Regions from separate parts of the Solibacillus sp. FSL R7-0682 genome, predicted to be linked through region 2. Evidence: a T-box and tRNA genes for the amino acid it is inferred to sense, from the RefSeq annotation. Region 2 holds a T-box; the other holds one or more tRNA genes.
The links. The T-box of region 2 lies ahead of leuS (leucine--tRNA ligase). A T-box ahead of a tRNA ligase gene usually reads a tRNA of that ligase, here a tRNA-Leu.

Region 1 (7,291 bases), 670 kb from region 2:
ATTGAAGAGCAAGGGAAACTAACAGAAGACCTAACAGTAGCAATCCAGGCAGCAACAGTATTGCAACGACTAGAAGATTTATATCGCCCATATAAGCAAAAACGGCGTACAAAAGCCACAATCGCAAAGGAACGAGGGTTAGAACCGTTAGCAAATCAGATTATGCAATTTACTAAGGAAGCAATCAAATCATTAGCAACGCCATTTTTAGATGATGAAAAAGGTGTTTCTACTATTGAAGAAGCTTTGATAGGCGCAAGAGATATTATCGCCGAACGTTTTGCGGATGATGCAGCAGTTCGTGAAAAGCTACGCACACTTTCTTGGCGAGAAGGAAAACTTGTAACAATCGTGAAAAATGCTGAAAAAGATGCAAAGCAAGTGTTTGAAATGTATTACGAATATGAGGAGCCGGTACATCGAATGGCACCGCACCGTATATTGGCAGTAAACCGTGGAGAAAAAGAAGATATTTTACGGGTAGCAATTGATGTACCATTGGAAAAAGCGACAGTTCTAATGGAAAATCACTTTATTCCAAGAAATTTTGTAGGACCATCTGTCGAAGAAGTGAAGGTTTCAATAGTAGATAGCTATAAACGCTTAATTAAGCCATCGATTGAAAATGAGCTTCGTTCGGAATTAACAGCAAAAGCTGAAACTCAAGCGATTCACATTTTTTCAGAAAATCTACGTAATTTATTATTACAGCCACCAATGCGCGGAAAAGTCGTACTAGGAGTGGATCCAGCATATCGTACAGGCTGTAAATTGGCAGTAGTTGATGAGCTAGGGAAAATGCTTGAAGTTGGTGTCATTTATCCGCATACAACATCAGACACATCAAAGGCAAAAGCAACAGTAAAAGGATTGTTGAAAAAATATCCAATTAGTATTATTGCGATTGGAAATGGTACAGCTTCTCGTGAGACAGAACAGTTTATCGCCGAGCTTTTAAAGGAAGTTGATCAACAAATCGCATATGTTATTGTGAATGAAGCAGGCGCATCTGTATATTCTGCATCAGAAACAGCTCGTTCGGAATTTCCGGATTTACAAGTTGAACAACGAAGTGCGGTTTCTATTGCACGTCGATTACAAGACCCGCTATCGGAATTAGTGAAGATAGAACCAAAAGCAGTTGGTGTAGGGCAATATCAACATGATGTATCACAGAAACAACTAGCAGAATCTTTGACATTCATTGTTGAAACAGCAGTTAACCAAGTTGGTGTAAATGTGAATACAGCATCCGCGTCATTATTACAATATGTTTCTGGGTTATCAAAAACTGTAGCAGATAATATCGTTGCAATGCGTAGTGAAAATGGTCAATTTACTTCACGTTCACAATTAAAGAAAATTCCTCGCTTAGGTGCAAAAACATATGAACAGTCAATTGGATTTTTACGTATTCCCGAAGCGAAAAATCCATTAGATGCAACAGGGATTCACCCAGAAAGCTATAAGCTAGCAGAAGCAATTTTAGAATTTGCTCATGTTACGAAAAAAGACGTAGGTACAGTAAAAGCTGAACAGGCGATTAGCCAATTAAGTTTGTCAGACTTAAGTAAAAGTCTAGAGGTTGGAGAAGTAACATTAAAGGATATCGTAGAAACATTAATGAAGCCTTCACGGGACCCGCGAGATGCGTTTCCACAGCCTCTCCTAAAAACAGATGTATTACAAATGGAAGATTTACAAGTCGGGATGGAGTTGCAGGGAACTGTACGAAACGTAGTTGACTTCGGTGCCTTTGTTGATATAGGTGTAAAGCAAGATGGTCTTGTGCATATTTCAAAATTACAAAAAGGTCGCGTAAAGCATCCGCTTGATGTGATTTCTTTAGGGGATATTGTAACAGTATGGGTGGAAAAGGTGGAAGTAAATAAAGGTCGTATTTCTTTAACTATGTTACCCCCTTCGCAACAAGAAAGCGTGTAAAGAAAATAGGTTTCCTCTATAATAAAAAGCACATGGCTTAGCCCATGTGTTTTTTACATAACTAGAAAGTTTTTAAGTAAAGGTGGGATGAATATGACAGATGAGCAAGTGCAAAAATTAGTAGAAGAACTCTCAATGCAATATTTTAATCGACCATTTCAACATAAAGCATATTTTAACAATCGTTTAAAAACAACTGGTGGTCGTTATATGCTAAACAATCACGATATACAATTAAATAAAACATTGTATGAACATTTTGGTATTGAAGAATTGCGCGGCATTATTTTGCATGAGCTTTGTCATTATCATCTACACTTATTAGGGATGGGGTATAAACACCGTGATGCTGATTTTAGAAAGTTATTGAAACAAGTCGGCGCTCCTAGATTTTGTGCGCGAATCGATCAACCGATCAAAAATGAAATAAAAAAAATAATTTATGTTTATCAATGTATCGATTGTGGGCAAGAATATAGGAGAAAAAGACGGATGGATGAAAAAAAATACTGCTGTAGTATCTGTGGAGGTAAAATTACGTTTAAACATAATGGAAAAGTATAAATAGTACTTGGACAATAGTGCAACATTGTATTATTTTGATGGAAATCCTACTTTTTATAAAAAAGTTATAAAAAAGTGTTGACGAACCTATATTAGGTGGCTATAATAATAAAAGTCGACAAGATGTTGACGATGAAATGAATGTTATTCCGAAGTAGCTCAGTGGTAGAGCAACCGGCTGTTAACCGGTTGGTCGTAGGTTCGAGTCCTACCTTCGGAGCCATTGGCCCGTTGGTCAAGTGGTTAAGACACCGCCCTTTCACGGCGGTAACACGGGTTCGAATCCCGTACGGGTCACCACTTAATCCTTTTAATAAAATAATGTTTACTTTGGTCCCGTGGTGTAGCGGTTAACATGCCTGCCTGTCACGCAGGAGATCGCCGGTTCGATCCCGGTCGGGACCGCCATTTTTGGGGTATAGCCAAGCGGTAAGGCAACGGATTTTGATTCCGTCATGCCTAGGTTCGAATCCTAGTACCCCAGCCATTTTCGAGCCATTAGCTCAGTTGGTAGAGCATCTGACTTTTAATCAGAGGGTCGAAGGTTCGAGTCCTTCATGGCTCACCAGTTTCATATTGACAATTCTTCTCAAAGGTGTATAATGAGAAAAGTCGGATGAAGCGGTCGTGGCGGAATGGCAGACGCGCTAGGTTGAGGGCCTAGTGGGGGCAACCCCGTGGAGGTTCAAGTCCTCTCGGCCGCACCAAGTAACATACCTTGCGCCCGTAGCTCAATTGGATAGAGCGTCTGACTACGGATCAGAAGGTTATGGGTTCGACTCCTGTCGGGCGCGCCACAATTTAAAAATAGTATAATGCGGGTGTAGTTTAATGGTAAAACCTCAGCCTTCCAAGCTGATGTCGTGAGTTCGATTCTCATCACCCGCTCCAAAAAAATATTTTAAAAAAGTTGTTGACATAACGGACTTAACGTAGTAATATTTTAAGAGTCGCTAACACGACAACAACATGAACCTTGAAAACTGAACAAGCAACGTTAATGATAACAAGCTTCTTAAATGAAGCAAAAATGATTTCAACTTAATTGTTGAATCGCTAGCAAAGCAAATGAGCTTTCAAACTACTTTTATGGAGAGTTTGATCCTGGCTCAGGACGAACGCTGGCGGCGTGCCTAATACATGCAAGTCGAGCGAATTGATTTGGAGCTTGCTCCAATGATGTTAGCGGCGGACGGGTGAGTAACACGTGGGTAACCTGCCTTATAGATTGGGATAACTTCGGGAAACCGGAGCTAATACCGAATAATACTTTTTGACACATGTCAGTTAGTTGAAAGACGGTTTCGGCTGTCACTATAAGATGGACCCGCGGCGCATTAGCTAGTTGGTGAGGTAACGGCTCACCAAGGCAACGATGCGTAGCCGACCTGAGAGGGTGATCGGCCACACTGGGACTGAGACACGGCCCAGACTCCTACGGGAGGCAGCAGTAGGGAATCTTCCACAATGGGCGAAAGCCTGATGGAGCAACGCCGCGTGAGTGAAGAAGGATTTCGGTTCGTAAAACTCTGTTGCAAGGGAAGAACAAGTAGCGTAGTAACTGGCGCTACCTTGACGGTACCTTGTTAGAAAGCCACGGCTAACTACGTGCCAGCAGCCGCGGTAATACGTAGGTGGCAAGCGTTGTCCGGAATTATTGGGCGTAAAGCGCGCGCAGGTGGTTCCTTAAGTCTGATGTGAAAGCCCACGGCTCAACCGTGGAGGGTCATTGGAAACTGGGGAACTTGAGTGCAGAAGAGGAAAGTGGAATTCCAAGTGTAGCGGTGAAATGCGTAGAGATTTGGAGGAACACCAGTGGCGAAGGCGACTTTCTGGTCTGTAACTGACACTGAGGCGCGAAAGCGTGGGGAGCAAACAGGATTAGATACCCTGGTAGTCCACGCCGTAAACGATGAGTGCTAAGTGTTGGGGGGTTTCCGCCCCTCAGTGCTGCAGCTAACGCATTAAGCACTCCGCCTGGGGAGTACGGTCGCAAGACTGAAACTCAAAGGAATTGACGGGGGCCCGCACAAGCGGTGGAGCATGTGGTTTAATTCGAAGCAACGCGAAGAACCTTACCAGGTCTTGACATCCCGGTGACCACTATGGAGACATAGTTTCCCCTTCGGGGGCAACGGTGACAGGTGGTGCATGGTTGTCGTCAGCTCGTGTCGTGAGATGTTGGGTTAAGTCCCGCAACGAGCGCAACCCTTATTCTTAGTTGCCATCATTCAGTTGGGCACTCTAAGGAGACTGCCGGTGATAAACCGGAGGAAGGTGGGGATGACGTCAAATCATCATGCCCCTTATGACCTGGGCTACACACGTGCTACAATGGACGGTACAAACGGTTGCCAACCCGCGAGGGGGAGCTAATCCGATAAAACCGTTCTCAGTTCGGATTGTAGGCTGCAACTCGCCTACATGAAGCCGGAATCGCTAGTAATCGCGGATCAGCATGCCGCGGTGAATACGTTCCCGGGCCTTGTACACACCGCCCGTCACACCACGAGAGTTTGTAACACCCGAAGTCGGTGAGGTAACCTTTTGGAGCCAGCCGCCGAAGGTGGGATAGATGATTGGGGTGAAGTCGTAACAAGGTAGCCGTATCGGAAGGTGCGGCTGGATCACCTCCTTTCTAAGGATTTTTCGGAATCATTCCCTTGGGGAATGAAACATTAACGTTTGCTGTTCAGTTTTGAAGGTTCATTCTTAAATGAATGGAATACTTCAAATTACTGCTTTATTTAATTGAATCCAAACTGTACTTGCTCCTGTCGCTAGCGCTTTCGTCGCAAAGCTGCATGTAGTAAATTCAGGGAAGGTATTCACGAAGTGAATGAAGTCAGTAGCTTTGTTCTTTGAAAACTGGATAAAACGACATTGAAAGCAATAAATCAAATTTCTATTTTATAGATATTGAACAAGTCAAGTAACATTGACGTGTAACTCAAATCTTAAAGCGAATGCTTTAAGTGTTAACTTTTGGTTAAGTTAATAAGGGCGCACGGTGGATGCCTTGGCACTAGGAGTCGATGAAGGACGGCACTAACACCGATATGCCTCGGGGAGCTGTAAGTAAGCTTTGATCCGGGGATTTCCGAATGGGGGAACCCACTATCTTTAATCGGATAGTATCTACACGTGAATACATAGCGTGATGAGGACAGACGCAGGGAACTGAAACATCTAAGTACCTGCAGGAACAGAAAGAAAATTCGATTCCCTGAGTAGCGGCGAGCGAAACGGGAAGAGCCCAAACCAAAGAGCTTGCTCTTTGGGGTTGTAGGACACTCTATACGGAGTTACAAAAGAATGATTTAGATGAAGCGACTTGGAAAGGTCCGCGAAACAAGGTAAAAGCCCTGTAGTCAAAAAGTCATTCCCTCTTGAGTGTATCCTGAGTACGGCGGAACACGTGAAATTCCGTCGGAATCCGGGAGGACCATCTCCCAAGGCTAAATACTACCTAGTGACCGATAGTGAACCAGTACCGTGAGGGAAAGGTGAAAAGCACCCCGGGAGGGGAGTGAAATAGATCCTGAAACCGTGTGCCTACAAGTAGTTAGAGCCCGTTAATGGGTGATAGCGTGCCTTTTGTAGAATGAACCGGCGAGTTACGATTACGTGCGAGGTTAAGTTGAGAAGACGGAGCCGCAGCGAAAGCGAGTCTGAATAGGGCGAATTAGTACGTGGTCGTAGACCCGAAACCAGGTGATCTACCCATGTCCAGGGTGAAGGTGAGGTAACACTTACTGGAGGCCCGAACCCACGCACGTTGAAAAGTGCGGGGATGAGGTGTGGGTAGCGGAGAAATTCCAATCGAACCTGGAGATAGCTGGTTCTCTCCGAAATAGCTTTAGGGCTAGCCTCGTGATTGAGAATACCGGAGGTAGAGCACTGTTTGGACTAGGGGGGCATCTCGCTTTACCGAATTCAGACAAACTCCGAATGCCGGATATTTATACACGGGAGTCAGACTGCGAGTGATAAGATCCGTAGTCAAAAGGGAAACAGCCCAGACCACCAGCTAAGGTCCCAAAGTAATCGTTAAGTGGAAAAGGATGTGGCGTTGCTTAGACAACCAGGATGTTGGCTTAGAAGCAGCCATCATTTAAAGAGTGCGTAATAGCTCACTGGTCGAGTGACGCTGCGCCGAAAATGTATCGGGGCTAAACGATTCACCGAAGCTGTGGATGCATACCGTTGGTATGCGTGGTAGGAGAGCGTTCTAAGTGCGTTGAAGTCAGACCGGAAGGACTGGTGGAGCGCTTAGAAGTGAGAATGCCGGTATGAGTAGCGAAAGACGGGTGAGAATCCCGTCCACCGTATGACTAAGGTTTCCTGAGGAAGGCTCGTCCGCTCAGGGTTAGTCGGGACCTAAGCCGAGGCCGATAGGCGTAGGCGATGGACAACAGGTTGATATTCCTGTACCACCTCCTCACCGTTTGAGAAATGGGGGGACGCAGTAGGATAGGGTAAGCAGAGCGTTGGTTGTCTCTGTTCAAGCAGTAAGGCGTGTGTGTAGGCAAATCCGCACACTATAACGTTGAGCTGTGATGACGAGCTCGTATGAGCGAAGTTCCTGATTTCACACTGCCAAGAAAAGCCTCTATCGAGGTGAGAGGTGCCCGTACCGCAAACCGACACAGGTAGTCGAGGAGAGAATCCTAAGGTGTGCGAGAGAACTCTCGTTAAGGAACTCGGCAAAATGACCCCGTAACTTCGGGAGAAGGGGTGCTCTTGAGCGTGCAAGCGCATGAGAGCCGCAGTGAATAGGCCC
Region 2 (7,291 bases):
ATCGACATTTTTAGTAAGGTTTGTGCATATTGAATAACTCGTTCTAATTTCATTTACTTGTCACATCCGCATTATAATACTTCCCTTGCCACGAGTCGCGGCGCTCAAGTTCTGCATCAATGCCGTTTAAAACTTCCCACTTATTAACTGACCACATAGGACCGATCATTAAGTCGATTGGACCGTCACCTGTAATACGATGAACAATCATTTCCGGGGGAATAATTTCGAGCTGATCCGCCACAAGTTGCGTATATGCGTCTTTTTCCATGAATTTTAGCATACCCTTTTCGTATTGTTTGACAAGTGGAGTCCCTTTTAATAAGTGAAGTAAATGAATCTTTATGCCTTGCACGTCTAATTTTGCCACTTCACGCGCAGTCTCCATCATCATATCGTAATCTTCTAGTGGGAGACCATTAATAATATGTGTAACGACACGAATACCATGTTTTCGAAGTTTATTGACACCTTCAACATAGGTTGCATAATCATGCGCGCGGTTAATTAAATTTGCTGTCTTTTCATGCACAGTTTGTAGGCCAAGCTCTACCCATAAATAAGTGCGTTCATTTAATTCTGCTAAATATTCGACTACATCATCTGGTAAGCAGTCTGGACGAGTAGCAATTGATAAGCCCATTACACCTTCACAAGCAAGAGCTGCTTCAAATTTTTCTTTTAGCACTTCAAGCGGAGCATGTGTATTTGTATATGCTTGGAAGTACGCCATTGTTAAGCCATCTTTCCATTTGTTCTCCATCTTCGCCTTGATTTGTTCAAATTGTACTGAAATCGGGTCAACTTTATTTCCTGCAAAGTCGCCTGAACCAGCAGCTGAACAAAATGTACATCCACCAAATGCAACTGTACCGTCACGATTTGGACAGTCAAAGCCCGCATCTAAAGCTACTTTATATACTTTTTTACCAAATTCATTTCGTAAATATCGATTCCATGTATAGTAACGCTTTCCATCTGATGGGAAAGGGAATTTATTTTCAGTCATTAGTCTGTTCACTCCTCTAACGTTTTATTTTATCATGGAGCTACAGTCAGTACTAATAGAAAATATTTTTCTTGAGTAATTTCCTAAAGAAGCTTAGAATAGTCGATTGTGAGTGAAATATTAGGAGGAAATTCATTGTGCCAAAACAGGTTTGGTTTTTAATTGTTGGAACGTTTGTGAACACAATCGGCAATTCATTTTTATGGCCTTTAAATAGTATTTATATACATGATCATCTAGGTAAAACATTGACGGTAGCTGGCTTTGTTTTAATGTTAAATTCTCTCGCTGGAATATTTGGAAATATATTAGGGGGATATTTGTTTGACCGACTGGGTGGTTATAAAGCAATTTTAATTGGCGTTCTTTTAAATTTAGGTGCCATTCTCTTATTAACGATTTGGCACGATTGGCCACAATATGTGGTGTTTTTAACGTTGCTAGGCTTTAGTGGTGGAATGGTTTATCCGGCTATCTATGCAGTTGCGGGCAATGTTTGGCCTGAAGGTGGGCGTAGAGCTTTCAATGCCATTTTTTTAGCGAATAATGTAGGGGTTGCTATTGGACCTGCTATGGCAGGTCTTGTTGCAGACGTGAATTTTGAATGGGTATTTTACGCCAATTTAATCGCATATGTAATGTTCTTTTTACTTGTTGTATTAACTTACAAACGCTTTGATGGGAAGCCTACTGCAAGAAAAAAATTACAAACAGAAGCAGAAGTAAAAAGGTGGAATGGTCCAGTTATTGCACTATCGATTTTAAGTATTTCATTAGTATTTTGTTGGATGGCGTATTCTCAATGGAGCGCAACCATTTCGTCTTATACCCAATCTTTAGGAATGAGCTTATCTGAATATAGTCTACTTTGGACAATAAATGGAGTGATGATCGTTGCTGTTCAACCGCTAATTAAACCCCTTGTGACGCGTTGGGAGCAAAAAATTAAACATCAGCTCGCACTAGGGTTAATATTAATGTCAGTTTCGTTTTTTGTTGTTTATTTAGCGGGCGATTTTAAAATGTTTGCAGCAGCAATGATCATTTTAACGTTGGGTGAAGTATTCTTTACGCCAGTTATTCCAATGATTGCAAACAAATTAGCACCACAAGGTCAACAAGGATTTTATCAAGGACTTGTCAATAGTGCAACGACAATTGGGCGTATGCTTGGACCTTTATTTGGTGGGTTAATGGTCGATATTTACGGTATTCAAGTATTGATGCTTATTTTAACTGTAATATTACTAGTAGCAATCATACCGTGCTTATTATTTGATCGTAACTTAAAAAATAATGAGCTTATAAAATAAACAAAAATAGGGTAAATTGTCAGTAAGCATAAAACAGCCACTTGTGCTTTTGAACGGAATCCATTAATATTAACTAAATAACAATATATAACTGTGATGAGGAATAGTAGATGGTCGCACTTTTAAGAGAGCTAGCGGGTGGTGTAAGCTAGTATGTGTCAAATCGAACTCGCCTCGGAGTTAGCTTCGGTGAACTTTTAGTAGCTGTAAGCCGTGTATTCGCGTTAAGAATTTAAGCTGAGTGCTGTGTCACTAATTTGGGTGGTACCGCGGGAGTAATATAACCTCTCGTCCCTTCTTATTTACTAAGAATGGGGCGAGTTTTTTTATTGTTCAAATATTCAGTTAATTATTTCGAGTGCGAGTTTCAATAAGAGAAATCACAGAATCAATTTATAAAAGGAGGAAAAATAATGAGCTTTAATCATCAACAAATCGAAAAAAAATGGCAGGCATTTTGGGATGTTAACAAAACATTCAAAACAGAAAACGAAGTAGAAAAACCAAAATTCTACGCATTAGATATGTTCCCTTATCCATCAGGTGCAGGTCTACACGTAGGTCACCCGGAAGGTTATACAGCGACAGATATTTTATCTCGCTTTAAACGTATGCAAGGATACAATGTACTTCATCCAATGGGTTGGGATGCATTCGGGTTACCAGCTGAGCAGTATGCACTTGATACAGGAAATGACCCAGCTGAATTTACTGCAAAAAATATTGCTACATTTAAGCGTCAAATTCAAGAGCTTGGCTTCTCATACGACTGGGATCGCGAAATTAATACAACGGATCCAGAATACTACAAATGGACACAATGGATTTTCACAAAGCTTGTAGAAATGGATTTAGCTTATGTAGACGAAATCGCAGTAAACTGGTGTGAAGCATTAGGCACAGTGCTTGCAAATGAAGAAGTAATTGATGGCGTTTCTGAGCGCGGAGGTCACCCGGTAGTACGCCGTCCAATGAAGCAATGGGTACTACGTATTACACAATACGCAGACCGTTTAGTTGATGATTTAGAAGAAGTAGATTGGCCGGAATCAATTAAAGAAATGCAACGTAACTGGATCGGTCGTTCTGAAGGTGCACAAGTGAAATTTACAGTAGCAGGCACTGATAAAGGCTTCGAGGTATTCACAACTCGTCCGGATACATTATTCGGTGCAACTTACTGTGTACTTGCGCCAGAGCACAAGTTAGTAGCGGAAATAACTTCTCCAGAGCAAAAGGAAGCAGTAGAAAGCTATTTAGAAAAAGTATCATTAAAATCTGACTTAGAGCGTACAGATTTAGCAAAAGAAAAAACAGGTGTGTTCACAGGTGCTTATGCTGTCAACCCAATTAACGGGAAAGAAGTGCCAATTTGGATTGCAGACTATGTATTAGCAACATATGGTACAGGTGCTATTATGGCAGTTCCTGCCCATGATGAGCGCGACTATGAATTCGCGAAAGAATTTGGTTTAGAAATCACATCTGTATTAGAAGGTGGCGACATTGAGAAGGAAGCGTTCACTGGTGACGGTGTTCACATCAATTCTGATTTCTTAAATGGTTTAAATAAAGAAGAGGGTATCTCAAAGGCAATTGAATGGTTAGAGGAAAATGGTGTAGGTGAAAAGAAAATTTCTTACCGTTTACGTGACTGGCTATTCTCTCGTCAACGTTACTGGGGTGAGCCAATTCCAGTAATTCACTGGGAAGATGGCACAATGACAACTGTACCTGCAGAAGAATTACCATTAGTATTACCGAAAACAGACAATATCCGTCCTTCAGGTACAGGTGAATCACCACTTGCGAACATTGAAGAGTGGGTAAATGTAGTAGATCCTATAACAGGTAAGAAAGGGCGACGTGAAACAAACACAATGCCTCAATGGGCTGGTTCTTCATGGTACTTCCTACGTTATATTGATCCAAAAAACACAGAAGCAATCGCAGATCCAGAGCTATTAAAGCGCTGGTTACCAGTTGATATTTATATCGGTGGTGCTGAGCATGCCGTACTACACTTACTATACGCGCGCTTCTGGCATAAAGTACTTTACGATTTAGGCGTTGTTCATACAAAGGAACCATTCCAAAAGCTATTTAACCAAGGAATGATCTTAGGTGAGGGTAATGAAAAAATGTCGAAGTCAAAAGGGAATGTTGTTAACCCTGATGATATTATTGAATCACATGGTGCGGATACATTACGTCTATATGAAATGTTCATGGGTCCACTTGAAGCTTCGGTAGCATGGTCTACGAACGGTCTTGATGGTGCACGCCGCTTCCTAGATCGTATTTGGCGCCTGTACGTTACAGATGAAGGAAAGCTTTCGAGCAAAATCCAACCATCTAACGATAAAGCATTAGAAAAAGTGTACCACCAAACTGTGAAAAAAGTGACAGACGACTACGAAGGTATCCGTTTCAATACAGCCATTTCACAAATGATGGTATTCATTAACGACTGCTACAAGGCAGAAGTAATCCCTACTGAATACGCAGAGGGCTTTGTAAAGCTATTATCACCAATGGCGCCGCATATTGCAGAAGAACTATGGTCAATTTTAGGTCATGAAGGCACAATTACGTATGTATCTTGGCCAACATATGATGACTCAAAATTAGTAGATGATGAAATTGAAGTTGTCGTTCAAGTATTAGGGAAAGTACGTGCAAAAGTAAACGTTGCAAAAGATACTTCAAAAGAAGAATTAGAAAAAGTTGCGCTTGAAGATAGTAAAGTACAGGAATTTATCGAAGGAAAACAAATTGTGAAAGTCATTGTTATCCCAGGAAAATTGGTTAATATCGTTGTAAAATAATAAAAATGGCTGTCCACTACCGGGCAGCCATTTTTCAGTTTATATTGAGAGGATTTGATTTGTTGCGTATTCTTGCAGTAATGTATCAAAATGGAATACGTCTTGCGTTTCACCGATTAAACTTAACAAATAGCGTTCTATCCTATTGGTTGATAGTTCAACTGTATTCGGTAAATAAGAGAGCAATAATGTATCGGCAGAGGTATCAGTAATAACGCAAGTTTCACTAATGTGAGCAGTGTCGATCGTCATTAAAATCGAATCTAAGCTCGAATCAATCGTTAACACGTGCGGGAAGATATGTTCATTATGAACTAACCCTAAAAATGCTTTAAAAAGATAATCGTTTTTAAAATTAGATTCTACTAAAAATAAAACATTTTTTTCGTAGTGATCGTTATCAATTTGCTCTTCAATTTTTTGTTCCATCAATTGTTCCATATATTGTACGACTTGAGCATATTTTGAGTCATATATCGTTTGCTGTCTCTTTAATAAATTTAAGATTTGATAAACAGGAATGAATATTTTAGTAAAGTACTCCGAAACATTGAAGTTATCAACCAACTTTAAGTATGTCTTTTTAGCATTTTCGACATTTGCACTAACAAGCTCATTGTAAAATGTATTAAGTAGCGCCGCTTTACTTTCTGATTGATGAGAGATCATCTTAGTAATCGTTATTTCGTTATTTACGGAAATGTGGAATGAAATACCTGTTTCTATACATTTAACACGTGGGGAAGTAGGAAACTTTGGGTTAGCTTTTTCCACAATTGCATGAAAATTATCTGATAATAAAACGATTGAATTTTCTGGATAAATCCCAATAAAATCAACAAACTGGGTTAGTAGCAGCTCATTAAATAAAACCTGGTCACGATATAAAAGACTAAAGGCGTCTGCAGCTCGCATAGCATCTCGATAAGTTCGTTTCATTGTTATAGCTGAATAAACATCAATAATTTGTAAAATCTCCAATTCGATTGTAAAGGTTGTAGTGCTATTTCCAGGGTAGCCTTCACCATTTCTACGTTCGTGATGTGATTTCGCTAAATATGCCCATTGTGACAATCCAATTTCATTGAAAATTGCTTCTCCTTCGAGAGTGTGAGACTTCATTAGGTCAAATTCTTTTGCATTTAGACGACCTGGTTTTTGAAGGATTGCTTTAGGGATGTTTAGTTTTCCGATATCGTGTAATAGATAGCCAATAGCAATTTGTTCAAGTTGTTCAAGTTTTAATTTTCTGGCAAATAATGTACCAAGAATAAAAGCATCAATACTATGTAAATAAGAAGTATAATCCCATGCTTTTAATTGATCTAAGTAGTTTTTATATACATCATTACTTAAAATAGCTTCTAATAAATTTTGTAAATAATCAATTGCGGATGCATCTTTTAAAATTTGTCCATACCGAATATCCATATCTAGCTCAGCTAGTAAAGAGTAAAAATTTAAGGCGATATCATCAGTTGAATGTATACTACCCGGGATATTAGAGAAATTAAAAACGATATCATTTTTAGAAAGCTCGTTACTTAAAAGATAGTGTTGCGTTGTGTCATTTGATTCATGCATTTTTTCTTGGTAGTAAACCGTGACGAATTGAACACCTTTTTTTCTTAAAAGTTCAATTCCTTTTTCCGTGAGCGTACTATCTTTTTTCATAAGTAATTGTCGATTTACGAAAAGATCATTAGCAAGAATGTCACCAGGGGAGACATCTTTGAGTAGAATTTGTTCTATTTTTGACAATGAATACACCTCGTTTATATTTATTATTTTGTTATATTATATGTTAATTCTACATAAAATTGGGAACATTTTTTGGATTTTTCGATATTAATTACTAAAAAATACCTGTATTAATCTGCAAAAGTTATATTAAAATTTTAAAATCTAGAAATTGTCGGGTTTGAGAGTGAGTATTTAGTAATAGGTTAATGCAGGAAATTTAATGAAATAGAAGAGGAGAGACGTTCATATGGCAGAACATCACCATCACCATACTAATAATAAAAAAGTGTTGGCCATTTCATTTATAATAATTACAACATTCATGATCGTTGAAGCGATTGGAGGATTATTGACAAATAGCTTAGCACTACTTTCGGATGCAGGTCATATGTTAAGTG

Region 1: it has a tRNA-Leu gene. The T-box ahead of leuS (leucine--tRNA ligase) is inferred to sense a tRNA for this amino acid. The anticodon was not compared.

What each region holds. Positions count from the first base shown of each region.
Region 1 is NZ_JBBOUI010000001.1:312,429-319,719, forward strand. Features, by position in the region: gene MKZ17_RS01610 (Tex family protein) at 1-1,944, shown strand, start outside; gene MKZ17_RS01615 (SprT family protein) at 2,038-2,508, shown strand; tRNA gene MKZ17_RS01620 (tRNA-Asn) at 2,657-2,731, shown strand; tRNA gene MKZ17_RS01625 (tRNA-Glu) at 2,734-2,808, shown strand; tRNA gene MKZ17_RS01630 (tRNA-Asp) at 2,841-2,916, shown strand; tRNA gene MKZ17_RS01635 (tRNA-Gln) at 2,921-2,995, shown strand; tRNA gene MKZ17_RS01640 (tRNA-Lys) at 3,001-3,076, shown strand; tRNA gene MKZ17_RS01645 (tRNA-Leu) at 3,130-3,215, shown strand; tRNA gene MKZ17_RS01650 (tRNA-Arg) at 3,229-3,305, shown strand; tRNA gene MKZ17_RS01655 (tRNA-Gly) at 3,326-3,399, shown strand; rRNA gene MKZ17_RS01660 (16S ribosomal RNA) at 3,595-5,146, shown strand; rRNA gene MKZ17_RS01665 (23S ribosomal RNA) at 5,496-7,291, shown strand, end outside.
Region 2 is NZ_JBBOUI010000001.1:983,491-990,781, forward strand. Features, by position in the region: gene MKZ17_RS05110 (class I SAM-dependent methyltransferase) at 1-53, opposite strand, end outside; gene MKZ17_RS05115 (TIGR01212 family radical SAM protein) at 50-1,009, opposite strand; gene MKZ17_RS05120 (MDR family MFS transporter) at 1,147-2,322, shown strand; T-box leader at 2,407-2,621, shown strand; gene leuS (leucine--tRNA ligase) at 2,736-5,150, shown strand; gene MKZ17_RS05130 (HD-GYP domain-containing protein) at 5,190-6,911, opposite strand; gene MKZ17_RS05135 (cation diffusion facilitator family transporter) at 7,141-7,291, shown strand, end outside.